DNA from 3 places in the Paenibacillus sp. FSL M7-0134 genome. Region 2 is predicted to be linked to each of the others. Evidence: riboswitches for the same ligand, from Rfam matches in the RefSeq annotation. Region 2 holds a riboswitch; each other region holds the start of a gene.

Region 1 (9,944 bases), 2.0 Mb from region 2:
ACCGGAGCGCCTTTTAAGATCATCCCGACGACCAGTGACATAATCCCGAGCACAAGTCCGATAATGGTTGAAATTTGCATGATACACCTCATCCATGAGAATAGATTTTGAATCCTTTCATGCCGCCGGGGTCGTCCTTGCCCCAAGCGCGTCATTACAAGACGGATTATAGTATTTATCGACAAAACTCTCTTTTTTGTTAAGTGCGAATTTCCGGTATAATAAGGTGATTATGTATTGAATGGCGGAACCATTGGAGGAAATGGCATGGGAGTAAAGCATGGGCGTGAGTATGAACAAATTTTGAACGATTTGACAGAGGCTGTGGGACGCATCCCAGACAGCTACGAATTTTTCGAGATGGAAGCAGAAGATTGGGACAGGCTGGACCCGGCGGGACGCCAGGAAGTCAATGAAGCTTTGGCAGAAGACTTATTTTATGCACTGGGTACAGAGCCCATAATCACTGTAGGCAGTGGCGTTGTGATCTATGAGCCGGAGCAGCATCGTATCTATGTACTCATTGGAGACGAGGAGCTGACGTCAGTCCCATTGATTTGAGGTCCGTCTTATGGATTTATCAACGGGGCCGTGGTAATATGTACACCAATATATCGTAGTTTTGGCCGTATTTAAGCGGTCGAAAGGCTTCCGTATAAACGGGGAGGAGTTCGTAACATGCCTTTTACACAAGAAGAGATTGAAGCACATCTGGAGAAACTGGAGGGCTGGGAACTGGAGGAAGGACGTTGGATCGTTCGGAAATATAATTTTTCCAGTTTTATGAAAGGGATTGCATTCGTGGATGAAGTTGCCGCTATATCTGAAGCATTCAATCATCATCCATTTATTACGATTGATTACAAGACCGTGACTCTGCGTTTGACCTCTTGGGACGACGGCGGTATTATGGCCGTGGATATTAAGGAAGCCCAACAATATAATGAAGCTTTTGAAAAAATGCGCAGCAGTCATTGAGCTTGTAATGATCTGTCGTATGATGATAAAAGCGCCTTCGCTATACAACATCGCGGTTGTATGCCGAAGGCGCTTTTATCATAGAACCTGGGTTTGGTGCTCGGGACGATATACCATACAAAAAAACGGTTTTTTGCCATCGGGAGTCTGGCGTTCATAGGTATCTGTAAGCTCAAATCCAGCCGCCTTGTAAGCCCGGATAGCGCGCCCATTCCAAGTGAGTACCTCTAGATCAATTTCATTCTTCGGGTTGCGTCGTTGGGCTTCCTCTGCAATGGCACGGACAAAATCAGCGCCTTTGCCATGTCCGCATCTTTCGGGATGCATTCCAAGACCTAGCCGGGTCACACCGATCATAGGAAAATATTGAGCAAATCCCGTCAGCTTATTCTCTTCATCCAGTACGGCAACATATTGCTCTTGGCGAAGCGTGGGACTTCCAAATTCGACTTCAAGCGCCTTCATTTGTTCCCAGGGGAGCCAACCGTATATATTATAAGGTGGGTCATAGCGCCACTCACAGATTGCAGCCGCTTGATGCTCGTCCATCGGTACGATCCGATAGTTGGATATTGAGGCCGGCATGTGTTCCATCCTCCTTTTACAGGTACTTCAATCATTAACAACAGATTGTAGACAAGTTGCAGGGGAATGGCAAGCGTGTTTATTTCATACTCAAGTCGGGTATACATTCAATAAGAAGGAATTACTGCTCATATGCTCCCCCAGCGCTGACGGTAAAACCGACGATGTTCGCTAAAATTGAAACCTTTTGAGGCTTCAGTTCGTCAGTAATGATAATAATTGCTGATGTTGTGGACATAAAAAACCGCAATTCGATTCCGGCCAGAATCAAATTGCGGCTAGGGTTAGCTTGCTGTGCGTTAGTTATTCTACGTTGTCGTCATCAGGAATTTCTGAAGCTACAGAATGGTAAGCGTCTGTGCTCATAATTCTTTTTGCACCGACATAGCGGTTAGCGTAATAATTTTCGTTCAGTGAGCTAACTACTACACCACGTGAAGTCGAGGAGTGGGCAAATTTCCCTTCACCTACGAAGATACCTACATGGGAAATGCCTCTTCCTGTGGTGTTGAAGAACACCAGGTCTCCAGGTCTCATTTCATCGCGGGATACAGAAGATCCCATTTTGAATTGTGATCCGGATTGATGCGGAAGTTTAATTCCCAGTTTGTTGAATACATACATTGTGAAGCCGGAGCAATCGAATCCCTCGAGTGTAGTGCCTCCGCTTCTGTAGCTCGTTCCTTTGGCATCTTGAATGACCTGGTCCATCTTAGAGTCTGCATATGCACTGCCGCCACCGAATGTAAAAGATGTAAAGGCAATGGCAAGACCCATAGCTGCGATCGTTAGCTTCTTCTTCAAAAAAAATATACCCCTTCCAATGCCTGCGAGGTTAGCTTAAGGATTCGGTAGAAGGTTCCCCTATGACCACTCTGTTGCGAGATCAATTCACCCAAACTGGTTCCCCCGCTTCCTAGGTGCCAGGAATTAGGCTTAACTTAAGATGTGCACCTTGGAGAGCAGTATTCACAATAACGTTATTTTTGAGATAAAGGTTACAATAAAGATTACAAAGTTGTTACTATCAGTTCACTGCGATTATTGTAACAAAGACGGCTGGCTTTGGCAAATGTTTCATTGCAAAAAGTTACAAAAAAAATCTGCTCCTAATGTCCAAGGAACAGATGTTGTTAACAGTATTCAGTTATGTGTCGTTTGCGCGGATATGAATCAAGATTTTTCGACAGACGGAAATGAAGTAAAAAACATAAAGGCAGGGCTTAACTTCTACTGGAGATATCGGTATGCCATAGTCTGTACTGCGAACTGATATGCCACAGCCTGACCAGACTAGTAACAAAATGATACGATTGCTGGAGAATGAGCGCCAGCATGCCAGTCCAAATCATCGCCACGGTGCCAAATAGACCGAAGACCAGCAGCACACAAGCACCAAGCAAAAGAGATATACCGACAGCTGGAAGGAGCTGGCGAAAGAAGGCGAGCAGGGACGATAGTATGGCGTGACCACCGATAGTCCCCAGTTGCATATACAGGATGCACTGCCGAATGAACCATCCGTATGCCATCCATCCCATGACATAGGGCAACAAATGCAGCAGATAAGAGGAAGATTGAAGTGCTCCTGCTACAATAGGGTAGAGTCTCGGTACTACCCAAATGGCGGGAAGCAGCAGCAGTCCCAACTCGATGGTGTAATACAACAGCGACGACATGCCATGGCGTTTCATACCCTTGAAAAAGGACAGGCTTTGCGGTTCAGTCGCATCGGTATGCAGGCTTTGATATATTCCGGCTCTAATGAAGGGAGTGATCAGTATGCGTAGTACAGTCGCCCCTAGTAGTATCCACAAATACACATGTACTTCCCGGCTGTCCATCAGAGCAATCTGGCTCTCCATCCAAAACAAGGTCTGTCCCAGCTCGTTTTGACCCTGATCAGGATAACGGAGCAGTAGCGGGATAACGGCAGACTGCACCAGCCGATAGAGAAACACCCCCCACAGTAGTCGATACAGAAATAAAATGATAACGATATAGAATCGTATGCGCACCAGCGCCCAGCCCTCTTTTATAACAGTCCGCATCTATAGACACCTCACCATGACAGACTTCCAAGCAGTGTTTCTAACAGCTTGGTTACACTTACATTCCAACGGGTTTGTTGCTTTTCGTCCAATTCGGCTTTTAGGCTATTGTTAATGTGCTTGTTCTCCAGTGCAATGGTATATAGAGGATCAAGGGTTACATAGGAAACGGGAGAAGTACTTTTGATCCGAAAAGTTGTGCTTTTGCCCGCGCCGTCCCAAGCCTTGAATATCGTGGTACCATCCTTGAAGGTAAATTGGACAGGGATCTTGGGATAATCCGCCCCTTTTTTGCTGACCGTCACGACTGCTTCATATCCATTCTCCAGCTTGTGGTTCGTGATATGATCCACCGAAAAGTCCGCCATCTGGCCGTCATATACATACTGTTCAAAATAGTGGCTCCATGAGCGTCCGGTGGCTCTCTCCACGATACGTTGAAAATCCTGGGAGGATGGATGCTTGAATCGGTACGTCTGGACGTAGGTCCGCATAATCCGATCCATTTTTTTCATACCCACCTGACGTTCAATGCCCCGTAGTACCAGCTTGCCTCGAGAGTAGGCGTTTTGCGCGTACTCAGCAGCCGAGCCGTACTTCCATGACTCGCGGTTTAGCGGCTGTGGGGAGGCTATCTGTCCCGATTGTAATGGCAAGTTGGGGGTAAGCCCATATTCTTGCTCCATAAGCCGCTCCTCTGCATAGGAGGTGAAGCCTTCATCCAGCCACGGCTCCTCAAATTCGTTATTGGCTACCATTCCGTAGAAATATTGATGTCCAATCTCATGAACTAATGTTCGTTCCAGACTATAGCCAGGATTTAGATTACCCGCAGCAGCGGCTGTGATGAGTGTCGGATACTCCATACCGCCGGCTCCATTGCCTGATTTGGGTGGAACCACGATGGATAGGGTGGAATATGGATAAGGCCCGTACCATTTGCTGTAGTACGAAAGAGCGGCCTTCGCTGCGCTCATATAACGCCCTTTGAGCTCCTTGTGCGACGGGTCAAGGTAGAGCTTGATTTTGACACCAGGGACTTCAGCAGAAGAAAAGGGTTCTTCTACGGTTACAAAGTTGGGTGAAGCGGACCAGGCAAAATCGTGTACATCATCGGCATAAAATTGATATATTTTTTGGCCGTTCTGTCGGACGGCACCACGGGTGGGAAATCCGGTCGCTGCTACGATATGAGTTTCAGGCACCCGAATCCGTACGCTGTAAATTCCAAAATCGGCATAAAACTCGGAGTTACCATGATACTGGTGGAGGTTCCAGCCCTCCTCGGCGCGTCCACGTTGTCCTGCAGTCTCGTAGACGCTGAGCTTCGGGAACCACTGTCCTGCCATTACAAAATCATCTGTCGCACCCATACGAGCGAAGATGGCGGGCAGTTTTACCTCAAACTTCATATATAATGTGATTTCTTCGCCACCTCGTACCGGCTTGGGTAGACGCACCTTCATGAGCGAACGGTCGCCTGCGTTACCGTCATCTGGCTGCACATATTGGATGCGGTGCATGAGAGATAAACCGTCTTCTGTTTTTAGTTCAGTCAGCGTCATGGAGCCAAAGCCGTCTTTGGGCATGGTGTCTCCGCGCAGCTTTCCACCGGATTCCTTCATAAAGGTGGTTTCCATGGAAGAGAAGGCATTCGGGTATAGATGAAGATACAGATCATTCACGGTTTTCTTGCCCGGATGCCTCCAGGTCAGTGTCTCAGTGCCTCGCAAAACCTGTCCTTTTTCCAGAGACACATCAATGTGGTACTCTACCACCCGTTTGCTGAGGATTTCTGTAGCGGGCTGTGGAGGGTTCTTGGGCAGGTCAGGCAGGATGTTTGCCCCTAGAGGCTTGCCCATATTTGGGGCAAGCGCAGACTCAGACAGGGAGCCGTATAGTGGTTGGCCTATGGACTGCGGGTCTGATTGCGATTGGGGCTGCCAGGCAAACCATAACGTCCCTGCGAGGAGACCGAGGGCTAGTGTAGACAATAAAACGATTTTAGTGCGTGCTGGGGTCATACAATGGATACCTCCCGTTGACAAGCATCTACAGCATGTATATGTTTGCTTTCAGGAGATTATTAGTTAAAATATTTATAGTGTAGAATGAGTGTGAAGACGGAAAATGGAGGTCTAGTGACGCATGAGTGAAAATCAGCCGGACGGCAAAAAACAGATTGCACTGAACATTGTCAGTGGCAAGAGTAAACATAAGGGTTTCGGCGCAGGCTCAATCGACCTGAACAGCATGTCCCCGGTCATCATTGACCGAGGAGAAGCGAAAATTGATATCGGTGCCATGCATGCCAAAAGTAAAGTAGAACGTGGTATCAAGTTCTCTACGAATAAAGAGGATGTACCGAATGGACGGCAGGTATGGCTCGTATGGGTAGCCGTGGATCGTACGCCCGAAGGACGTATGTACGGCGGCGCCACCGCCTGCGAGATGCTGATTGACGACGAAGCCAAACGCGGCTGGAAAATCCTCGCCGATCACGTCAACCGTATGGATTACGCGCTCAAGCGTCGTTTCATGCTGGATGATCTCGGCAGCGAAGATAGAGCAGCGCTTAAAAGCCTGCTAATTTCGCATAACGAGGAATGGTGGGACGCTTCGCCTGAGGAATTGAAGCAGGCGCTGGAAGGATAGGCCCAGCGTTAACGCAGTAAAAAAAGCAGCCACTTCTGTGGGCTGCTTTTTTTATTTATCTGAGTTGACACTAACCTTTTAGTAAGTAGTTGTCCTGAAAGTGCATACTTACATATTTGTAGCGCTCACTTTATACTCAAAAATAAATAATACTTAAGGAGGACAATTCTTTGAAAACTCTTGTTATCGTTACACATCCAAGCATCGAGGCATCTGTCATAAATAGGCGATGGGTAGAAGAACTCAAAAAATATCCAGAAAAGTATACTATCCACGAATTGCATAAGGTTTACCCTGACGGGAACATTGATGTGGAAAAAGAGCAGCACTTCATTGAATCACATAGCAATCTCATTTTACAGTTCCCAGTTTATTGGTTTAACAGTCCGCCTCTCCTTAAAAAATGGCTTGACGATGTTTTTGTTTATGGCTGGGCTCATGGTTCAAATGGAGGTGACAAATTAAAGAATCGTAAGGTTGCTTTAGCAGTATCTGCCGGAAGTAAAAAAGAAGATTATAGTGAAGAAGGAAGATATCGCCATACACTTGAGCAGCTATTATCTCCTTTTGAAACAACCTTCCTATATTGCAATGCAGATTATCGTTCGTTCTTTGCGTTTTATGGTACAGAAAAAGAGTCTGGCGAAAATGAGATTGGTACGTCCGAAAGCGAATTGGAGAAAAGCGCACGAGATTATTTGAATTTTATTGACAGCCTGTAATAGGAATGTCTATTGCTGTCCGTCCTCCAGAGCTGGCAAACCATTTTCCTCTCCCCACTCGCACATCATATTTAATAATGGAATGAGAGAAAGGCCACGTTTAGATAGTGAATATTCAACTTTTGGAGGGATCTGGGGAAATTCCTTGCGTATGATAAGGCCATCTGCCTCTAGCTCTTTTAACATGATGCTTAGTGTTTTGAAGGAAATGGTACCGATACTTCGCTTCAGCTCGTTATGTCGCATAACCTTATTTTCAAAAAGCCAATATATAATGATCATTTTATATTTACCGCTTATTAAGGACAACGTATATCCAAAGCCAGTGTCTTTTAGGACCACGCCAGACGGAACACAGGGTTCACTCATAAATTACACTCTCCTTTAGGTAAGTATATAATATGAATGTGCATACTTTACAACTGATCATTATGCAATTTTAGTGAAAGGATGTAAAGTATGCTCGCTATAAAATGTTTCTGTATCTTTAAACGGAGTGATTCTAGAAACGGAGAGGAGCATCTTGACATCCTGGAAAGGCATTCACTATAATTCAGATAGAAATCGCTTCCACTCCTTTTTTTATTCATTTTGTGGAACCGGTTCCTTGAAAGATGTAGTTAAGTCCTATTCACTGTTTATGAATGTAATCTCTAAATAAGGTGGCATCGTTATGATTAAATGGTTGAAAAAGAAGGCGGCTCCTCGTATTGAAGAATTCGACATGGTAGCACCAATCAAAGGAAAAGTGGTTTCCCTTGAAGAGGTTCCAGATCCTGCGTTCTCTACGAAGGCTATGGGGGAAGGCATCGCTATTCATCCGACTGAAGGTAAAGTGACTGCTCCTTTTACGGGTAAAGTCGTCCACGTGATGGAGAAAAGTAAGCATGCTCTGATCATTGAGCATGAATCTGGTGTACAAATTTTGATACATGTCGGGATTAATACAGTTTCCCTCAAAGGACAAGGGTTTAACCCTCACGTTCAAACAGGAGATAACATTAAAGCAGGGCAATTACTGATGGAGTTTGATCTAGACGCGATTCAACAGGGGGGATTGCCTGTAATTACTCCGGTAATCGTTCCAGACGGGCAAGAGATGATCAGCCATGTGGAAATCTTGGAAGGAACATCTGCCTCTTCAGAAGTACCCGTATTAAGAGTCCACTTAAAAGCCTAGTTCTCATTCAGAAAAGACTAACCAGGAATTCCTGGTTAGTCTTTTCTTTAGATGATTATCTGATCGGTCAAGGATCGGGTATGACCATGTAATCAAAAGCTAGGATTCACATATTTCAGATATCCGCTGATTACAATTGCCTTCGTACAGCCCTCCATGAAAGCAGATCACTTTTTTAATATCATAAGGCAGCAGGTTTTTAAGAGATTCTTTGGCCATATTGAAATCACAGCAGTATTGCGGGTCTGGAGCCAATAATTTGCTGCTTACTACGCGTAGGGCATCTCCTGCAATCAGGGTTTGACTGGATTTATGATAGAAACTTAGGTGTCCTGGTGTATGACCAGCAGTATCTATAACTATGATCCCCCCACAGAAGGACAATTCCTCTCCGGCAACGATGGTGGAGTTTACAATAGCCTTTGGGGGATTTTCAAGTGTACGCCGGAATGCATGTCTCCATTCTACCGGAACGGATTCGGGCATGGAGCTTACAGCTTGATCTATTGCTTCTGGAGTCAGCTTTATAAGCTGTTTTTCTCCTTGTATATAAGGCCTTTCGATAGAACTGGCTAATACTTGAACTGGGGATGAGGAAGCCCGGATTATATCTGTTAAACTGCCGATATGATCAAGATCCTGGTGTGTTATTAATATGGAGGTAAGTTTATGGATTGCTAATCCGGTGTCTAGAATAGCCTCATGTAAAAGTGAGAGTTGCCCGGGGTAAGTCGTATCGACTAAAATCATGTTATCTTCGTCCCACATTAAAGTGGGGTGAATACTCTCTATACTTCCCATGATGTTAGCAGAAACCTGGAGTATGTGTATTCCCTTGTCTAATTGCATCGAATCCCTCCCATAAGAGTTGATGTAATACAAAGGAATCGTATCATGAAATCCAAATATGTAAACCAATATTATAACATAAAAATAATTATTTGTAAATATGCACAATTTTAAATTTGTGTGACAGTTAAGGAGTGATGACGTGAAGAAAATTTATTTTGTCAGACATGCCCAAGCAACCGGACAGGAACCAGATGCCCGACTCACCGATGAAGGTACCCGGCAAGCTGAGCAGTTGGCTGATTTTATGGAGAATGTAGGTGTGGAATATATTGTGTCCAGTCCATGGAAACGGGCCGTGCGAACCATTCAGCCCTTGGCTGAGCGTAGACAGTTGCAGGTATATACTGATCTACGTCTTCAGGAACGTGTATTAAGCGGTGAGCATCTGGATCATTGGCTGGACGTGCTGGAGCAGACGTATTTGGACGAGGACTTGAAGCTGGAGGGAGGAGAATCATCTCGTGAAGCAGCAGATCGAGGAATCCAGCTTGTCCAGGAGCTTATAGAGCGGGCGGAAAAAACGGTTATCATTGTAACTCATGGAGCTTTACTATCTCTTCTCATTCGACATTACGATCCGCAGTTTGGTTTTGAGGAGTGGAAAAAACTTTCGAATCCAGACATATATTTGCTAGAACTGAAAGAAGCAGAAGCCAAGATTCATAGAGTGTGGAATACGGGTTGAAATAAATAAAGCACGTTCACCATAAGTGCAGAATGGAATCGAAGAGGGAGGCGCATGTTGAATGCAAACCGTTTTTTTAGAATTAGAAAAGGCGTTGTTTCAAGCTTGGTCTTTGGAGTCTAGCTCTAAATGGATAGCAAATAATCCTGCGGCTGGACAATGTGGTGTCACAGCGCTTGTCGTTCAGGACAGGCTTGGCGGCGATATTTTGAGGACATGGCTGGATAGTGGTTGGC
Region 2 (9,944 bases):
CCACCAGAAGAGATATGGAAAATATCCACACCCGCATCACGATATCGTTCCCCTACGCCTGTTATGTATTCCACATTATATCCATCCTCGACGTATTCTTTGGCAGATATCCGCATAAGCACAGGCATATCAGCAGGAAGAACCTCTTTAACAGCATGTATGACCTCAACACCGAACAGTGACAAATCCTGCCCATATTCATCTTCTCTGGCATTTGTTAAAGGCGAATGAAATTGATGGATCAGATAGCCGTGAGCGCCATGTATCTCGACCGTGTCAAAACCTGCTTCCACCGCGCGGCGCGCGCCTTCTTTGTATGCCTGAACCAGTTCCCTGACTTCAGCTGTCTTTAAGGCGTGCGGCTCTTTAAAGCGTTCGCTAAAAGGAATCGAGGAAGGACCCACAGGTTGCTCAGCATCTTCAGCCTTGCGTCCAGCGTGGCCTAGTTGAATGCCAATTTTGGCACCATACTTGTGAACTTCCTCTACAATCTTACGATATGCAGGAATATGTTCGTCACTCCAAATACCCAAATCACGATCTGTAATACGTCCATCTGGATGGACCGCTGTCATTTCCACAATAATAAGTCCAGTGCCTCCTACTGCCCGGCTCACATAATGGACATGATGCCAATCCGTTGGATTTCCGTCCTTGGCCTCCACGCTGTATTGGCACATCGGGGGCATGACAATCCGATTTTTTAAAGAAAGCCCCTTTAATTGATAAGGAGTAAACAAGTCGGTCACTTTTATCCATCCTTCCTTCAATTCCATGTCTGTATAATTATGAATTGCATCCCCATTATACACCAGCTGTCACGGTATACCGAATTCGTTGTAAGGCTAAAACTTGCGAAAATGCTCCTGTTTTCGGTCATGTTTAAGAGAATATGTACGTTTAGCTCCATCATCTTCATTGATAATCGTTTCATCGTGGACTTCTTTCCAGTCGTTTATGAGCCGAACTTGGTAACCAGCATATTTTTAATAGGACAGGTACATAATAGTCGAGAGCACCACTAGGTATCACTGCACGGAAAGGGGGGATACATATGCCGTACAGGGGAGTGTTGCCAGGCTTGGCACTGTTACTAGCATTTTCAAGTTTACCCGTTCACGCGGATGCGCCTCCCAACATCGGAACGCCCCATCCCAAGGAAGCAGTTGTTGCTTCTTCTGTACAACAGAGCATAGATCGAGCAACTCCTACATTAGCAATGCTGCGAAAAAAACATGCGGACATTTTTAAAATGTGCGGCCCACACACCCGCCAAATTGCCCTAACCTTTGATGATGTGCCCGATTCTAGGTATACGCCGCAGGTTTTGGACGTATTACACGCCAATGGCATCAAAGCTACCTTTTTCATCGTCGGTCACCGTGCGGAAAAGCATCCGGGGATCATACGCCGTATTATCCGTGAAGGCCATGCTATAGGAAACCATTCCTATACTCATCCTGATTTTAGGAAGGCCACACCAGAACGCTTTCGCAACCAGATTACAAAAACAGAACGTATTTTACAAGCCAGCGCAGGTTTTCGCCCCAAGTTGATTCGTCCACCCTACGGTGAAATCACGGAGCCTCAAATCCAGTGGGCACGTCGTCATGGCTACATGATTGTCAATTGGAATGTAGACTCTCTCGACTGGAAGGGACTAAGTAAAACACAAATTCAGCGCAATGTGATCCCAGCTACTGGGCCTGGCTCTATTATTTTAATGCACGCAGGTGGAGGTCAAAGTTCCAACTTGCAAGGCACTGTTCAAGCTCTGCCGGGTCTAATTCACTCTCTAAAAGCTAAGGGCTACAAATTTGTCACAGTCCCCCGGCTACTCCACACATCGGAACAGAAATAACCATATGTTTATGATTGAGCTACAAGCTAAAGCAACGTAAAAAGGCTGTCTTACCAGCAGAAGTTTTCTGCTCGTCAAGACAGCCTTTTTTATGGATAGGACCTGATAAGAGTCTGACCTAGTTATATGCGGTAGGATACAGGCATTAAGTTTACATAATATATATTATGTTTAATTAAACCATATATACGTATAATGCTATTTATCAATAACGTACAGCTTCACATTTTGAAATCCAAAGTCGTTCACAAATGATTTGTTGCCAGGAATAAAGATATCAATCCGTTTTCCTGTAATGGCGCTGCCCTGATCGCGAGCGACAGCTACAAAAGAATGATCCGGCAAACCTGGGTGGGAATAGCCTGTAACCAGCACTTTCGTGCCCATCGGAATGACGTTCGGGTCTACCGCAATTGTACCTAGTTTAAGCGGATTGCCGTAGTAGTCCACTGCTCCCCATTTACCATTCTCATCGGCTGCGGCAGAATACGCAGTAGCCTTAACGTCGACTATTTTGCTATAGTTAAATGTTTTGCCCCACGCTTCAATCGCTGGCCCCTCATTCGCTGGTGCTTTCTCCGTAAGAAGCTGAGGCTTCGAATCCGAAGCTGCATTCACACTTTTTTCACCAGGTACCTTAATTTGCAGACCTGCATATATATTGTTAGAGGCAATGTTTGGGTTCGCCTTCGTCAGCTCGTCCACTGATACTCCATAACGTTGAGCAAGCAAAAAGAAGGTATCGCCATCTTTGGCAGTATGAAGCGAAGCAGCATCCGCTACTCCAGCTGTCTGTGCCAGCCCTGCAATGGCTGCGGCAAGCACCGCAAATTTCATGGTTTTTCCAATATGTTTTAGATGTTTCAAAGATATGTACCTCCTCTGTTATGCCTGCGAAGTTAGCTGTCGGATTCGGACTCAGGAGAAGCCCTATGCTTGTGCAATTCACCCCTAGGCATATTCCATATCGTCTTATGACGTATCGGAAAGACTGCCGTTGTTACGTCCCCCGCACTTCCCATAGTTTGGGCCCAGCATTCAGCGTTTTTCATAACCGCATGCTGTCCCGGTAAGTTTTGGCTTACTGCATAATATCACAATTTTGTAACCTTATCCGCATGAAAATGTTGGGAACCTTGAACATCATACTATACTCGTTACAATTTTGTCACCAAGAAATCGATATTTGTTACGAAAATATGGTGAAATGGTGACAAAAAAAGAAAAAGCCCTCCGTCAAACGGAGGGCTTTTTTATAGCTCATATCAGCACTTTCTTACAATACTTTGGCAAGAAAATCACGGGTGCGATCATGGCTTGGAGTACCAAATACCTGCTCTGGTGTACCTTGTTCCACAATTTGACCGTTATCCATAAAGATGATTCGATCGCCTACCTCGCGGGCAAAGCCCATTTCATGCGTCACGATTACCATGGTCATGCCGCCTTCGGCGAGCTTCTTCATTACATCCAGAACCTCTCCAACCATTTCAGGGTCCAATGCAGAAGTCGGCTCATCGAACAGCATTACGTGCGGCTGCATGGCCAAAGCACGCGCAATCGCAATACGTTGCTTCTGACCACCGGATAGCTGGTTCGGATAGGTATTCTTCTTATCCTCAAGCCCTACGGTACGCAGGAGTTCTAGCGCAATTTTTTCCGCTTCCTTCCCTGACTGTCTTCTAACCTGCGTTGGTGCAAGCGTCAGATTCTGCAACACTGTTTTATGCGGGAACAGATTAAAATGCTGGAACACCATCCCCATCTTCTCCCGGGTTACATTAATATTATGACCACGAGCTGTAATCGGCTCGCCCTCAAACAAAATCTCCCCGTCCGTAGGCTGTTCTAGCAGATTCATGCAACGTAAAAACGTACTCTTCCCCGAACCGCTGGGACCGATGATGACGACGACTTCACCTTTGGCGATATCTATATCAATGCCTTTTAAAATCTCATTCTTGCCGAACGATTTACGCAGTTGTTTAACGGTGATCACTGGCTCTCAACTTCCTTTCCCATAAACCCAGCAGCTTAGACAAGCTGAATGTCATTACAAAATAAATAGCGGCTGCGATTACGAACGGACTTAATCCTTCGTAGGTAATGTTCTTAATGACCTGGGCCTGATACATAATATCCACCATCCCAATGGTCGAAATAATGGATGATTCTTTAATGATCGTAATAAACTCATTACCGATAGCAGGCAAAATAGATTTAAACGCTTGCGGCAAAATGACATGACGCATAGCTTTGCCTCGTCCCATACCCAATGAACGGGCAGCCTCCATCTGTCCACGGTCTACTGCCTGGATACCTGCACGGAAAATTTCAGCCAGATATGCCGAGCTATTCAGAGACAATGTGATTATACCAGACTGGAGTGGAGTAAAATTGACACCCAGCGTCAAAGCAACCCCGTAGTGAATAATCATGAGTTGCACCAGCATAGGTGTGCCACGCAGTATCTCTACATAAGTGGTACCTAACCACTCAATGATGCGTACTCCACTCATACGTAGCAAGGATATGATCAGACCAATGATGAATCCGAACAGTACTCCGAGCGCAGACAGCAACAAGGTGTAGCCGATACCCGTAGCGTATAAACTGCGGTATTTCCAAAAAATATCTACAATGTTATTAGAAGAAACCTGACGATCCGCAGAAAGTGCACTCGCTTCCGTGGAAAACTTCTCAATCGACCCGTCTGCTTTCAGGCGAGCCAACGTTTTATTTACAGAAGCAAGCAATTCTGCATTCCCTTTACGGATACCTACAGCTGTTTCTGCTCCCGCATCCTCAGGCACAGCCTTGGCAAGGGTTACGGTACCGTCTAACGTGTATCCTTTAGCAACCGTATCTTCGATCACGACAGCGTTCACACGCTGGGTCCGCAGCTGGAGTACCAGGTCAGATATTTTATCCAGTGAAGTTACAGAGGCATTGGGCACTTTTTGAGCAATCTCTTCCTGAATACTTCCCTTTTGTGCTCCGATCTTCTCGCCTTTCAAAGCATCCATCGTCGGATATTTGTCTTTATCCTCTGGGCGTACCATGATGACTTGCTTGGAGCGATAGTATACATCCGAAAAATCAATACTCTTTCTGCGTTCATCCGTTGGTGTCATACCGGACAGTACCAAGTCTACACGACCACTTTGCAGAGCAGGCAGCAAAGAGTCAAAACTCATGTCTTCAGGGACCATCTCCGCATCCAAATCTTTGGCGATTTCCTTGGCGATATCCACATCGAACCCAACAATGGTATCCTTACCGTTAATGACTTTATGAAACTCATACGGCGGAAAGTCGGCACTCATGCCCACTACAAGTTTTTTCTGTGGCTTTGCTTCCGTTCCGTATGCATTGAGCATGGGAAGACCAGTCAACAGCAAGATAACCGCCGTCAAAACCAGGGCGGTAAAACGATATGCCTTTTTCAATCTTTTTTTCTCTCCTTAAATTCTTTATAATAAATAAGATTGTGTCATTATAAATGAATATGCATGATTATGCAATGAATGTTATAGTACAATTTCAGCATACCTAACGCAGTACCTACATTACAGCTTATATAAAGGAGTTTTCAGCATGGATTTTAAACAGACCATTCAACAGACCATCGAGCAGCATGCCCCACGGTTTAAGGACATTTCGTTATTTATTGGCGCAAATCCTGAACTTGGAAACGAGGAATTTCTGGCCGCTGCCCGTTTAAAAGAAGAACTGGTTTTTCACGGTTTTGAGGTCCAGGCACCTGTATTGGGCATAGAAACAGCCTTTATTGCAACTTACAAATCTGCAAAACCCGGACCGGTTGTCGCTTTTCTGGCAGAATATGACGCTCTGAAAGGTCTAGGACACGCCTGTGGGCACCATTTGATATGTATGATGAGTACTGGTGCTGCCGTCGGCCTCAAGTCGATCATCGACGAAACTGGTGGAGAAGTACGGGTATATGGCACACCTGCCGAAGAAACACGCGGTGCAAAGGTCCCTATGGCCGCTGCCGGATTGTTTGATGATTGCGACATCGCACTTATGACGCATCCTTATGACCGTTACGAAAAATCAGGCAAATCACTGGCGATTGATGCTGTACAATTCGAATTTTTTGGTCAATCTGCTCACGCGGCTGCCAGCCCGCACGAAGGCATTAACGCGCTGGACGCTGTGATTCAAACGTTCAATGGCATCAATGCGTTCCGTCAACAAGTAAAAAGTACAGTGCGTATCCATGGGATCATTAACCAGGGTGGGCAAGCAGCCAATATTATTCCTGATTACGCCTCAGCCCAATTTTATGTGAGAGCCACTACACGTCAAGAACTGAACCCGCTGACTCGCCGTGTTATTCAAATTGCTGAAGGAGCTGCTTTACAGGCCGGGTGTCGTTTGGAGACCTCCAATTATGAGACTTCTTATGATGAAATGGTCACGAACCGTGTACTTTCCGATGCGTTTACCGCAAATTTGGTGCAGGCTGGCATTTCACAAGAAGATATAACAGAAGGCGAAGATCACGGCTCCATGGATATCGGAAATGTATCGCTTCATTGCCCTGCTATCCATCCTTACATTCAAGTTATTGACGAGAAGCATGCCTTGCATACACCAGAATTCCGCGATTTGGCGATGCAGGACCGGGCCATGGAAGGAATGCTGCTGGCTGCGAGAACTTTGGCATGGACTGCTTGCGATGCAATCACGAATCCTGAACTGCTAGCCCGGATAAAAAAAGAATTCGCTCTGCTGAATAACGAACGCTAAATCTTAATTCCGTGTTCTTTCAGAAAGGAGTAGTCAGCCATCATGGATAGTATGAGCAGCTTTTGGACGTTGTTTATTGTGGTGATCCTCTTCATTTTTTGGTTTATATTCCGTGCAATACGCAGAAACCGGGGAAACAGAAAAACACGGAGCCGGAATGCTTTTTTCCTCAGCTCCCCATCCCCTTCGTCCCTTGCGCAGGAGCGTCATCCAGAGATTACAGAGCTAATGCAGCTACTGGAGCAATCCATTCCCGCCTCCTATGCTCATAGCGTAAGGAGTCGTGTAATCGAAGCCCACCCTGAGCTGACGGAGCAAGAATATGATTGGCGCTGGCATGAGCTAAAACGATATTTTATGCTATGCGCGATTATGAATCGAGTGCCTATGTTCAGTAGCGATATGGATGAATTATGGCACGAAATGTTGATGTTTACCCGCGAATATCAGCAATTCTCGGAAGCTTTTTTTGGTCGTATGCTTCACCATGCGCCTCATTCCGGCGGCTCTCAGCCGATGCCTGAGGAGCGGGCGTGGTTTGACTGGTTGTATGTAGAATGCTTTGGCTGGAACCGCTATAGCGCCAGTTTGTGGGGAACTTTTTTTAATCATCCATTACCGAGCGACGAGCTTTCGCGCTATTACAAACTCACAACTTCCGTGCAGCCAGCAGGTGACCGCTGGAATACGCAGGAGGATATAGCTATTTCACAGCAGGCCCAACAAGCGGTTCATAAGATTGTACAACATCTGCACGAGCGGGTGAATAAAGCGGTGGATGATCCTGAGGGTAAGCAATTGCCTAAGGTCAACTATTTACAGGTCGACTATTTGTTATTAGCTGTTGTGTGGTATTCATGGTATCAACCTGAACAATTTGCCATACACATGCACCCGGATGCTTCAGGTAATGCCGTATTAGCTAGCTCATTCGGCTGTAGCTCGGCAAGCGGCTGTTCAAACTGGGATACACATCACTCGCACCATCATTCCTCCCATGACAGTTCTCATCATGGAGGCTCTTCTCATCATGATTCAGGCGATTCTGGTAGCCATTCTTCGTGTAGCAGTGGCTCTTCATGTGGAAGCAGCTGTGGTGGTGGGGGCGACTGATCATAGTAAAAAAGGGAATTCCTCAGCCAGAAAACTTGGCTAAAGGGATTCCCTTTTTCATTAACATGACTGGGGTGTTCCTATTCTGTTCAGTCCGTTTTTGTTAGCAAATGGTAAATATCCATATACGCTTCGGCTGAAACATCCCAACTATATTCTCCTGCAAAAGCCGTCTGTGTAAGCTTCGACCAATGCTCAGATTGGCGATAAAAATGAACAGCACGACGAATGGTGTTCAACATATCATGTGCATTGTAGTTCGTGAAACTAAATCCGTTTCCTTCACCTGTGGATTCATTGTAAGCCTGCACAGTATCATTAAGGCCCCCTGTTTCTCGTACAATAGGGATACTTCCATAACGAAGCGCCAGCAGTTGGCTGATCCCGCAAGGTTCAAACCTTGATGGCATAAGATACATATCGCTTGCCGCATATATTTTTCGTGACAGAAGTTCGCTAAAAGCGAGCTGCGCTGACATTTTCAGTGGATAGCGTCCTGCTGCCTCACGGAACCAATGCTCAAAAGCCGGATCCCCTGTTCCCAGCACGACAAACTGGATATCATCATAATACAAGATTTCGTCAAGCACTCTCGTTACCAGATCTAGCCCCTTCATATCTACAAGCCGGGTTACCATGGCAATCATAGGTACGTCTGGCCGCACCGGCAGACCCAGCTCCTTCTGCAGGCCAATTTTGTTTTCCTTTTTCTTTGTCAGACTCGTGCGGTACTTCGTATAAATACGATTGTCCGTGGCAGGATTGTAGCTTTTGGTGTCAATTCCGTTCACAATCCCCGTTAAGCGACCCTGATCTCCCAATTTACGAAGCAGACCCTCCAGCCCATATCCGTAAAATTCCGTTTGAATCTCCTCTGCATAGGTTGGACTTACGGTCGTGACATGATCCGAGTACGTAAGCCCACCTTTCATAAAATTCAGTCTGCCATGATATTCCACACCCTCGGGGGTGAAATAGCTCCCATCCAGGTTGAGCAGCTCAGTTAAGACCTCATACGGAAAATCCCCCTGATACAGCAGATTATGTATCGTAAACACTGTGCGAATATCACTGTAGAAGGGCAAATGTCGATAATCAGCATTCAGAAGCAGCGGAACCATCGCCGTATGCCAATCATGACAATGCAAAATATCCGGCCGAAAGTTCAGTTCAGGCAGCACTTCTAAAATCGCCCGGTTAAAAAAGGAAAAACGTTCGCCATCATCCATATAACCGTAAATACCGTCACGACCGAAGTAATACTCATTGTCTATAAAATAAACCTTGATTCCGTCTAATGTCAGTTCCTCTATTCCACAATATTGATTACGCCAGCCTACGGCTACTTGCTTCACCGCTACCGGACGCAGAGACTTTTTATAAGTATTGGGAATCCCCGCATATTTAGGTAAAATGATTCGGACGTCGCACCCCGCCTGACGAAGTGCCTTCGGCAGTGCGCCAATGACATCAGCCAACCCGCCTGTTTTAATAAATGGATGTGCTTCTGCTGCCGCAAACAAAATGTTCATATGTGCTTCCTCCTTATGTGTTTAATCTGCTTTTTTAGGCCTCCGAGGCGCTTTCTTGAGTATAACGATGCTCAGGGGTGGTATGGTCACCTCCAAGCTGTGAAGCTGTCCGTGGCAAGGGATGGGGGCGGTCCGTATTATTCCCGTATTCAGCTGGTCCCTTCCCCCAAAGTCCTTATGATCACTGTTCAGCAGTTCGATATAACTCCCGGCCTTTTCCAGCCCAATTCGGTAGTTCTCTCTGGGCACGGGCTGAAAGTTAATAAGCACGACCAGTGTATCTCCCGGCTTTTTACTTTTACGTAAATACGTAATTACGCTCTGCCCACGGTCCTCCGCCTCAATCCACTGATATCCATCCCACGAATGATCCAGTTCCCATAATGCCTTTTCCTGAATATACAAATGATTCAGCGCTTTCGTAAAGGCGTGCAGCGAACGGTGACTGTCATAATCCAGCAGAAACCAGTCAAGCTGTTCCTCATCCTTCCATTCGATGAATTGGCCGAATTCCCCTCCCATAAATAAGAGTTTTTTGCCCGGTGAGGTGATTTGGTAACCGAGAAGCGCTCGAAGCCCGGCAAATTTTTGCTCATAGCTACCCGGCATTTTATCAAGCAACGACTTCTTACCATGAACAACCTCATCGTGCGACAACGGCA
Region 3 (9,944 bases), on a different contig from region 2:
AGAAGCGGAATAATAACCGCGTTAAAGATCAGCGCCGACAAAATAGCGGACAGCGGGGAGCCAAGCCCCATGACGTTCAAAGCGCCCATTTGTGGAATGGCCAGCATGAACATCGCCGGGATGATGGCAAAATATTTGGCAACATCGTTCGCAATGCTGAACGTTGTCAATGCTCCACGCGTCATAAGCAGCTGCTTGCCGATCGCGACCACCTCAATAATTTTGGACGGGTCGGAATCCAAGTCCACCATATTAGCCGCTTCTTTGGCCGCGACTGTGCCGCTATTCATGGCAAGACCGACATCCGCTTGCGCCAGCGCAGGTGCATCATTGGTGCCGTCTCCGGTCATAGCAACCAGCTTACCCTGTTCCTGCTCACGTCGGATAACCGCTATTTTGTCCTCCGGCTTGCTCTCAGCTACAAAGTCGTCCACACCCGCTTCTCGTGCAATTGTAGCTGCTGTCAGTGGATTATCTCCGGTACACATGATCGTACGGATACCCATTTCCCGGAGCTGATCAAACCGTTCCTTCATGCCTGGCTTCACTGTATCCTTCAGATAAATAATGCCGTATATCTGATCATCCAGCGCGACTGCCAGCGGTGTACCTCCTTCAGAGGCTACCTGATTCGCTTTTTCCTCCAGATCAGCTGGAACACTGCCGTTTTGCGAGACGATCCATTGCCGAACAGAATCCACCGCGCCTTTGCGTACCTTTCGTCCATCGGCCAGATCCAGACCACTCATCCGGGTCTCCGCCTTGAATTCGATAAAGGTTCCACCCGCTGCCAAGGATGCATCCAGCGTATGCTCCTGTTTGCGCATCAATTCGAGAACCGAGCGACCCTCTGGCGTCTCATCCTTCATAGAGCTAATCGCTGCCCACTTCACTAACTTTGCCTTCTCCACGCCCTCTACAGGCACGAATTCACTCGCCATTCGGTTCCCAAAGGTGATTGTACCTGTTTTATCCAAAATCATCGTGTTGATATCCCCAGAAGCTTCTACCGCCTTGCCTGACATGGCCAGCACGTTAAACTGGGTGACCCGGTCCATACCGGCAATCCCGATGGCTGACAGCAGTCCTCCAATCGTGGTTGGAATCAGACAGACTAGCAACGAAATCAGCACAGGAACAGGCAAATCAATGTTAAAATGACGGGCAATCGGCGCTAGCGTAACCACTACAATTAGAAAAATAATCGTTAAGCTAATCAGCAAAGTGTTCAGTGCAATCTCATTCGGCGTTTTTTGCCGCTGTGCGCCTTCCACGAGCGAAATCATTTTATCAATAAATGTCTCGCCCGGCTCTGTCGTAATCCGCACCTTAATCCGGTCACTGACCACTCGCGTCCCGCCGGTTACCGAGCAAAAATCACCACCCGATTCCTTGATGACCGGAGCCGATTCGCCAGTAATTGCAGATTCATCCACCGAAGCCAGACCTTCAATGACCTCACCATCGCTTGGGATCATTTCGCCCTGGGAGACAATAACCACGTCCCCCTTACGCAATTCGGTTGAGCTAACCACCTGAATGTCATTTCCGATGAGCTTGTTAGCTTGCGTATCCTGCTTGGATTTTTTTAAAGAGGCAGCTTGTGCCTTACCCCGCCCCTCCGCGAGCGCTTCGGCAAAATTAGCAAAAAGCAACGTAAACAACAGAATAACAAACACGGCCAGGTTAAAGCCCATTTCCTTGCCAGTTCCAAAATAACCGGGAAGCAGTAACATTAGCAGCACGACCAATGTACCGATCTCCACGACGAACATGACAGGATTCTTCATCATAATCATCGGATTTAATTTTATAAAGCTATCCTTGATCGCATGCTTCAAGATGCTTCTGTCCAGCATGTGTTTGCGTTGTTCCTTCATGATCAAACACCCCGTTCATCCATTCTCATTTTCTTCTTCACATGGTCAAAAATTCAGCAACAGGTCCCAATACGATGACGGGTAAAAAGGTCAACGCACCAATCAGCAGCACGACCCCGATCAGAATGGCTCCAAATAACTTGTTGTCCGTACGCAGTGTCCCCGTCGTCACCGGAGTCGGTGCTTTGGCATTCAATGAAGCCGCCACAGCCAACAATGCAATCATAGATACATATCGTCCGAAGAACATAACCAGCCCTGTTGTCATGTTCCAGAATACGTTGTTATCCGAAAGACCTTCAAATCCCGAACCGTTATTTGCAGCAGATGACGCATATTCATAGAGCACCTGAGTCAACCCGTGATAGCCAGGGTTAGTGACCGCGTCGTATCCCCAATGACTCATAAACGCAAGCGCAGTTGGGGCGAGAATGAGAAACGGATGTACCAAAATGGCAATCGCGATCAGCTTCATTTCCTTGCCTTCAATTTTCCTTCCCATAAATTCCGGAGTTCTCCCGACCATCAGTCCGCATATAAACACACCCAGAATCGCATACATCAGCATATTCATCAGCCCGACACCCTTGCCGCCAAAAATGACGTTTAGCATCATTTCTCCCAAAGCAGCCATGCCACCCAGTGGGGTTAGTGTATCATGCATATTATTGACCGAACCTGTCGTTGCCGCTGTTGTGACCGCAGTGAATAAAGCCGATTGTCCAATGCCGAAACGAACCTCTTTCCCTTCCATGCTTCCTTGAGAAGCATCCACACCCAGTGTCTGGATTAACGGGTTACCTGTCTTTTCAGACACGTACGTAATAGATAGAAAAATAAGAAACAATACCATCATGGAGCTAAAAATAATCCAGCCCTGCTTACGATTACGGGCAAACAGTCCAAAGGTATACGGCAACGAAGCCGGCATTACCCACATTGCCAAAATTTCCAGCACGTTCGTCCAAGGACTTGGATTTTCAAAAGGATGCGCAGAGTTAGCTCCCGCATAACCGCCTCCATTCGTCCCCAAATGCTTGATGGACTCCAGAGAAGCAATGGGCCCCATAGAAATCTGCTGCTGTGTTCCGCTCAGCGTCGTAAGATCCGCCGTAGGCTGTAGCGTCTGTGGTACCTTCAATCCAACCAGCACCAGCGTAAGCACAAAGGCCAGCGGCAGGAAAATCCTTATAATGGCTTTAATAAAATCTTGAAAGAAATTGCCCATCCCTTCACCGCGCCGCGTCAATCCTCTCATAAAAGCCGCAGCAACCGCAAAACCGGAAGCAGCCGAAGTGAACATCATCATCGTGACGAACGCCATCTGTGTCAGATACGTAAGCCCGCTTTCTCCGCTATAATGTTGGAGATTCGTATTCGTCATAAAGCTGATTACCGTATTAAAAGCTAGTGATGCTTCCATATTACTGTTTCCAGCCGGATTACCAGGAAGCATTCCCTGTAAACGCAACAGCAAGTAGCTGATCGCCACAAGCACGACATTCGTTGCAATGAAACTCATAACATACGTAGTCCAACGCATGCTCTCCAGCTTCTTCAATCCTACTATCTTATAAATCAGCTTTTCTGTTCCGCCAAAAATCCGATCCGTCCGATTGGGTTCATTCGAGAATACATGATACATATAGGTGCCCACTGGCTTTACCAAGAGCAGCAATATGACGATCACAATTCCAATTTGAAGCAGCTCCATCCTTTATTCCTCCTTCAAAATGCTCCTGCGTTTGGAACAACAGACCTGCTTCCAGAGCACCAATTGTGTGCACACGTTTGCGAAAACCCGCTACCTATGATGCTTAATATTCAGATCTGTTGTTCCCGCCCGCTCTATCCCCTATAGCTGACTAGAACTTTTCAGGGTTCAGGAGTGCGTAGATTAAATACATAAACACAATAGCCGTAAGCCCAAGTATAACGATCATCCTCTTCGTCCTCCTTTAGAGGTCTGCGCATCACACCAGCGTACAAACAGCAGTATCACTCCATAACTCACAGCCATGACGAGCAGCATGTATATATCCATCATGTTTATACCCTCCGTATCGGTCCTCAGATCGCCATTCTTATTTGATCATAAAATCATAAAACAACTATGTTATAAGTGCTTATCCGTTCAGCAGAAAACCCACCTCTCCGTTCAATGTGTAGATCACATGATCCGCTCCCAATCCCCGATAAATTCCTTGTGGATTACAGCCGTGCGTAATAACATAGATCGATTCCGATGTTAGCGGCCGACATATTTGCAGGAAACGGCACGTCAGATTCAAGCTGTTCTCGAACAAATACACACTACCAATTTCTTTTTTTGGAAAATTCCATTTTCCCGCTTGCATGGTATTGATGCGGACAATGTGCTCCACACCCATTTTTTTGAGCTGTCGTTCCTCCTGGGCGCTATTCGTGAGAACTGCAAACGCCAATTTTTTGAAAATAAGCAATTTCACAAAACTTCTGCCCGCTTCATTCGGTGCAGTGACAATAATTAACCGACCTTCCATCAGTAGCTCCTCTCCCGGTATAAAAAGACAACAAAAAGAAGCCGAAGGAAAAAGGCTTTCCTCCGGCTTCTTACATATCCATGATAAAATAAACCATGGCTGCACACGGCGGTTTGTTGCCTCTCCCTGTACGCTTACGAGGTTAGCTGTCGGATTCGGACGTGAGAGTCGCCCTATTTCTGGCACTTGACCGGAAAATTCACCCCATGAGACACACGGCTTCCGAAGCCGTACAATCTCGATTGGTTCCCCCGCTTTTGCAACTGCAAAATTCAGCGCTATAGACATTTCGTTGTTGCTTCATTCAAGTTAATTTGAAATTACGTCTTGAATCATACACCCGCGCATGGAAGACTGTAAAGCTCAACTGCGGGGTTATAAATCGGCCTTTAGAGCCTAGGATATTAATAATAGCGCTTACAATGCAACTATGCTTCTCACAGCTCCTTCAATCTCTGTTTTTCATCCCTTTTCAAAAATGACAAGCATGTCAATATTGGCGTAGGGTAGAGCGTTTTTGGCCTTTTTTTGTAAAAAGAGAAGAAAATACGCTATATGTACCAGCTAAACACCGATTGAACCCGCTTTTATAAGAAGAAACACCTTAATTCGCTCCATTTGCGGTGCGATTTACTGTTTTGAACAAAATACGATTTTACAGCGGCTAAAGGCTTGATACAGCTTTTCCAGACTTGCAACCTTGCTTTTAATTGCTTACAATTTAATTGCTGAATATTGAATAAGGAGAGATACTATGACCGTTTATGAATATGATGCGCACACCCTGCAAGGGAAACAAATTCCGTTATCCACATATGAAGGGAACGTTCTGCTTATCGTGAACACTGCCAGCAAATGTGGGTTAACCCCCCAATACAAAGCGCTACAAGAGCTATATGACCAGTACCATGAACAGGGGCTCGAAATTTTGGGATTTCCCAGCAACCAATTTGCCAAACAAGAGCCAGGTTCCAGCGAGGAGATTTCCGAGTTTTGCCAGATCAATTATGGTGTTACCTTTCCGATGTTCGCCAAGACAGATGTCAATGGCGATCAAGCGCACCCCTTATTTCGTTACCTGACCCAAACTGCTCCGGGGGTATTAGGGTCCAAAGCGATCAAATGGAATTTTACTAAATTCTTAATTACACGAGAAGGTAACGTATTTAAGCGCTATGCACCGCAAACCACTCCAGATAAGCTGGCGGGAGATATAGAGAAGCTTTTGCAGCAAAACTGACATCCTTCTTTATCACAGTTAATAAATGACCTATTGTCTACCGTTGCTTCTGTGGCTAAAGGATATAACGAAAAATGCTTAACAAAAAAAGCATCCCTTCACGTAAACCGTGTCAGGATGCTTTTTTAACTGAGTCTTGCATATAATGCGGTCGAGAGGACTCGAACCTCCACGGGCGTACGCCCACTACCCCCTCAAGATAGCGTGTCTGCCATTCCACCACGACCGCAAATCATAATGTAATGAGGCAACAGATTTATTATACTCTCTCATCAACTATTTGTAAACAAAAATATAATAATTATTTTATATGTTATTTTAACTAACATGTATGAGCGATAAGAATATTTGATTTGACACAAAAGCTATTTAAATGTAAATATATATTACATATATTTCGAATATTTTTCGTTATCCCCAAGTAAAAAGTAAAATAACATAACATGACATAAGGATTCACTTCGAGGAGGCGAACCACCTTGCATAAAGGCAACCGCTTGCTGAACTATGCATTATTGTTGGACCCTTCCCTACCTGTTGGTGGCTTTACCCGTTTTAACGGACTGGAGAAACTATCGCGTAACGGACATTTGAACAGTCTACAAGACCTGGAACATTACATGCTGGATGATTTGTATCCTCAATTTACAACCGTTGACGGCATGGCTATCAAAAGTCTGTATGTCGCCATCCAGCAGAATGACAGTTGGCGGATCGCCCTCATTGATAAGATGCTGCATACCCAACGTCCCTCCTGGCAGCATGTGAAGGAGTTTCGTCTATCCGGTCAGCGTCTGCTCAAGCTCGCTAAGGCTCTTTATCCTTGGCTTGAATTTGACCAGTTGGAATCTATACTCATTCAATACAATGCGATTGGCACACTCGCTACCGTTCACACCTGGATTAACTTCCTCCTCGGAAACGATGTAGAACAGACCGTTCACGGCTATCTTAGCGCAGCGGTGTCCTTCTGTGTGGAAGATGCCTTCAAACTACTCAATCCTCCTTATGAGGAAAAGAACCCTCTTATGGAGCGTATGACAAGCGAGCTCCTCTCTGCCTGGAAGAAGCTTAACCAACCTGAGCCAACTGCATCTCAGCGTCGCTTTCTTCACAGACATTGGTCCAGCTCCTACATCACTCTACCTCTTTATATGAGCCATAATAACCAATTGGATGAACCTAGACTGTTTTCCTCCTCAGGTCTATTCAAACGCCTTCCAGCATCCCCCTGATGCGTCGTTTCGCCAATGTGGTCACAACACCAAAAACACTCTGTCCCTTTCCTCAGGTGGCAGAGTGTTTTTTATCCACATATAATCGCAATTCACACCATTAGCAGACTCTAGACGGATTATCAGAACCACCTAGCACTTAATTAAGTAATTAATTCAACAAAATGACGCATTTACGATTGTAAAAACACGTATAAAAGTGTATCATAGTGTTAGATGGTTAATTCTAACATGTTTACTGATGATTATTATAACACACCAATTATTCCGCAAGAATCCGTAAGGGGCGATTTCTCTTGAATAACAAAATGCCTGTCACCTCCTTCGGGTGGGCCATCAAACAACGGCTTGTCGAACTTCGACTGGATCAGAAAACATTTTGTGAGACACACAATATTCCGCCTTCAGGCTTGTCCAATCTGATTCACGGCACCCGCAAAGCACAAAGGTACAGAAAACAAGTTGCTGCAATTCTGAACATCGACGATAACGACTATAAGGAGGCACCGCACTCTAAACCTAACAAGCATTCCAGTTACATATAGGTCATTCCATATCACCAAGAAACCAAATAGACCCGTAAAGCGAACCCCACTCGTTCGTTTACGGGTCTTCAACCCAGACGATCTTTAGCCAAAAAATTATTCCGGCTTTGTTTTATCCTTCTCACTTTTTTGCTTACGGTATTTTGCAAATTCAACATATTCTAAAATAAAATTCTGTTCTTCCGTCTCAAGATCTTCTGCCTGGCAATTCAGTGGCCCCATCACTCCAAAAAAATAAGCAGCCTTCTGCTCCTGAAGTACGCCTTCTCCTGGCTTAATCCCTTTCATTAACCAATCGAGCGATACATTAAAAAAGTCCGAAATCTGAATCAAATGGGTGGTACCCGGCGTTGTTTTACCCCTTCTCCAATCACCGAGATTCCCTGAACTGATTTTAAGTTTTTCACAAAATGCCTTCTTGGTCATTCCGCGATCCTTAATCAAAGCTTCAATCCGCTGATAAATAGTTTGATCTCCCAAAATGTTTCCCCTCCGACACAGTAACTTTTTCTGAAATAATTTTCATTTTTCAAGCCTTACTCATTAGTAATCCTCATCAAATCCTAAGCAACCATTACCTCATAGTAGAATTGCGCTGGTTTTTCTCTTTACGAAAGCGGGTAAATTCAATATACTCAAGTATAAAATTTCTTTCCGCCTCACTAAGCGGTTCCCCCTGGCAATTCAGTTGCCCTGAAGCGCCAAAAAAATAAGGGTCTTGCGACTCCTTTAGCACCTCACCCTGTACATCTCGACCCAGCATGATCCAATCCAGACTGGCATCAAAAAACGAAGCAATTTCAATGAGTTTATTCGTGCCCGGCGTCGTTTTTCCTCTTTTCCAATCCCCGAAGTTCCCTGTACTAATGCCTAACTGCTGGCAGAACGCCTTTTTCGTCATTCCCCGTTCCTTGATGAGTTCCTCAATGCGATGGTAAATAGATTGCATAGAAGTTCCTTCCTCCCTAGCAGGCTCTCAAATAACGATATCATGTTCTCTGTTCCCATTTCAAAGATCACGTATGCTAAAATTACCGAATTATGTATGTTGGTTTCCATTATACCACAACACGCAACAAAAACCGCCTGTTTTCCGAAGAAAGGGCGGTCTTTAAGCCAGTTCACTTACGCCAATCACGTAGCAGAGTTGTCGATTTTAAGTAAGATATGCTTCAATTCATTCAAAGTTTCACTCAGATGCAATAAATCTTCTTCTGGCAAATACACCAGTCTTTCTTGAATTTTATTGGAGAAGGTATGAAATACCTGTTCACAAAAAGCATCGCCTTCCTGTGTAATCGCCACATTCACGACTCTGCGATCCGAATCACACGATTGGCGGTCAGCCAACCCATGCTCCACCAACTTATCCAGAAGAGGAGTCATGTTTGGACGTGAGACATTAAGTTGTTTGGACAAATCGGATACTGTAGACGAACGCACTTCACGCAGAAGCATGAGCACTTGAAAGTTATTAGGCGACAAGTGTAATGGGAAATCGAGCGGACCGTAGGTGAAAAATTTCTTCTTCACAATCGGAAACAAGCCCAAAATATTTTCTGATATATTTCCTAACAGTTGAGTGTCCATATTTTTCACCGTCACTTCATAAGTTTATACTTATCATTCTATAACATTATGGCATTATATTATACTATGGAATCATTATTTCATCATAATCATTACTTTATTACATCACTACACAAATAAAAAAAGCCTCTACCGCGAGAGACTTTTCCGTTTATTCCATTGATGCGGTCGAGAGGACTCGAACCTCCACGAGCGTACGCTCACTACCCCCTCAAGATAGCGTGTCTGCCATTCCACCACGACCGCATAACAAAATATAAATGGTGAGCCATGAAGGACTCGAACCTTCGACACCCTGATTAAAAGTCAGGTGCTCTACCAACTGAGCTAATGGCTCATGCTGTTCATCCAAGCTGTCCGCCATTAGACCAGACCTCAGGAATTTCCCTTAAGCATGCAACATGTAGTCTATAAAGACAACAATGACCCGTAGGGGATTCGAACCCCTGTTACCTCCGTGAAAGGGAGGTGTCTTAACCCCTTGACCAACGGGCCTTATTATTATACGCCAACTTGGCGACAAGAAAGAGTATATCAAATAGAATAACGAATGGCAATACTTATTTCTAAAATTTTTAAAAAAGCAGTTTTTATAAGCACAAAATTCGCATTTACTTACAATACCTTATCTAAAATCACTAAAATCCTGAAAACAGCGATAAATGATTGCAATATCACTTGTATTTACTTATAATCACTTACGAGATACCGAAATAATTATATATCAGAGGAGCTTTTTATGTATCAGGAAGAACGAATGTTAAAAATCGTTGATTACTTACAGCTTCATAAGCGTATTTCGGTGGATGATATTTGTGAATTTTTTAATGTTTCACGAGATACGGCCCGTCGAGACCTCGTAAAACTTGAAGAGCATCAAAAAATTATTCGCACCCGCGGCGGCGCTCTTCTCCCTACACTTCATCACGATC

Evidence for each region. Region 2 has a riboswitch for cyclic di-AMP ahead of NSQ58_RS14755 (3D domain-containing protein). Riboswitches for the same ligand answer to the same signal wherever they lie in the genome.
Region 1: it holds a riboswitch for cyclic di-AMP, as region 2 does, so the genes downstream of both, NSQ58_RS05430 (C40 family peptidase) here and NSQ58_RS14755 (3D domain-containing protein) in region 2, are expected to answer to the same signal.
Region 3: it holds a riboswitch for cyclic di-AMP, as region 2 does, so the genes downstream of both, NSQ58_RS20485 (hypothetical protein) here and NSQ58_RS14755 (3D domain-containing protein) in region 2, are expected to answer to the same signal.

What each region holds. Positions count from the first base shown of each region.
Region 1 covers NZ_JBBOXV010000001.1:1,246,782-1,256,725, forward strand. The annotation lists gene motA (flagellar motor stator protein MotA) at 1-80, opposite strand, end outside; gene NSQ58_RS05415 (hypothetical protein) at 268-561, shown strand; gene NSQ58_RS05420 (4a-hydroxytetrahydrobiopterin dehydratase) at 679-978, shown strand; gene NSQ58_RS05425 (GNAT family N-acetyltransferase) at 1,057-1,563, opposite strand; gene NSQ58_RS05430 (C40 family peptidase) at 1,867-2,367, opposite strand; cyclic di-AMP (ydaO/yuaA leader) riboswitch at 2,373-2,510, opposite strand; gene NSQ58_RS05435 (hypothetical protein) at 2,787-3,614, opposite strand; gene NSQ58_RS05440 (M1 family metallopeptidase) at 3,626-5,638, opposite strand; gene NSQ58_RS05445 (YwhD family protein) at 5,763-6,269, shown strand; gene NSQ58_RS05450 (NAD(P)H-dependent oxidoreductase) at 6,440-6,991, shown strand; gene NSQ58_RS05455 (winged helix-turn-helix transcriptional regulator) at 7,001-7,360, opposite strand; gene NSQ58_RS05460 (PTS sugar transporter subunit IIA) at 7,665-8,171, shown strand; gene NSQ58_RS05465 (MBL fold metallo-hydrolase) at 8,271-9,020, opposite strand; gene NSQ58_RS05470 (histidine phosphatase family protein) at 9,163-9,708, shown strand; gene NSQ58_RS05475 (YunG family protein) at 9,770-9,944, shown strand, end outside.
Region 2 covers NZ_JBBOXV010000001.1:3,268,375-3,278,318, reverse strand. The annotation lists gene NSQ58_RS14765 (NADH:flavin oxidoreductase/NADH oxidase) at 1-749, opposite strand, end outside; gene NSQ58_RS14760 (polysaccharide deacetylase family protein) at 1,055-1,861, shown strand; gene NSQ58_RS14755 (3D domain-containing protein) at 2,060-2,728, opposite strand; cyclic di-AMP (ydaO/yuaA leader) riboswitch at 2,735-2,903, opposite strand; gene NSQ58_RS14750 (amino acid ABC transporter ATP-binding protein) at 3,138-3,860, opposite strand; gene NSQ58_RS14745 (ABC transporter substrate-binding protein/permease) at 3,847-5,310, opposite strand; gene NSQ58_RS14740 (M20 family metallopeptidase) at 5,459-6,637, shown strand; gene NSQ58_RS14735 (hypothetical protein) at 6,680-7,750, shown strand; gene glgA (glycogen synthase GlgA) at 7,840-9,282, opposite strand; gene glgB (1,4-alpha-glucan branching protein GlgB) at 9,304-9,944, opposite strand, start outside.
Region 3 covers NZ_JBBOXV010000002.1:1,082,219-1,092,162, reverse strand. The annotation lists gene kdpB (potassium-transporting ATPase subunit KdpB) at 1-1,880, opposite strand, end outside; gene kdpA (potassium-transporting ATPase subunit KdpA) at 1,918-3,594, opposite strand; gene NSQ58_RS26815 (potassium-transporting ATPase subunit F) at 3,746-3,823, opposite strand; gene NSQ58_RS20485 (hypothetical protein) at 4,007-4,402, opposite strand; cyclic di-AMP (ydaO/yuaA leader) riboswitch at 4,518-4,690, opposite strand; gene NSQ58_RS20480 (glutathione peroxidase) at 5,157-5,642, shown strand; tRNA gene NSQ58_RS20475 (tRNA-Leu) at 5,789-5,871, opposite strand; gene NSQ58_RS20470 (urease accessory protein UreF) at 6,140-6,877, shown strand; gene NSQ58_RS20465 (XRE family transcriptional regulator) at 7,174-7,422, shown strand; gene NSQ58_RS20460 (helix-turn-helix domain-containing protein) at 7,519-7,902, opposite strand; gene NSQ58_RS20455 (helix-turn-helix domain-containing protein) at 7,997-8,371, opposite strand; gene NSQ58_RS20450 (MarR family winged helix-turn-helix transcriptional regulator) at 8,557-9,012, opposite strand; tRNA gene NSQ58_RS20445 (tRNA-Leu) at 9,176-9,258, opposite strand; tRNA gene NSQ58_RS20440 (tRNA-Lys) at 9,274-9,349, opposite strand; tRNA gene NSQ58_RS20435 (tRNA-Glu) at 9,436-9,507, opposite strand; gene NSQ58_RS20430 (DeoR/GlpR family DNA-binding transcription regulator) at 9,752-9,944, shown strand, end outside.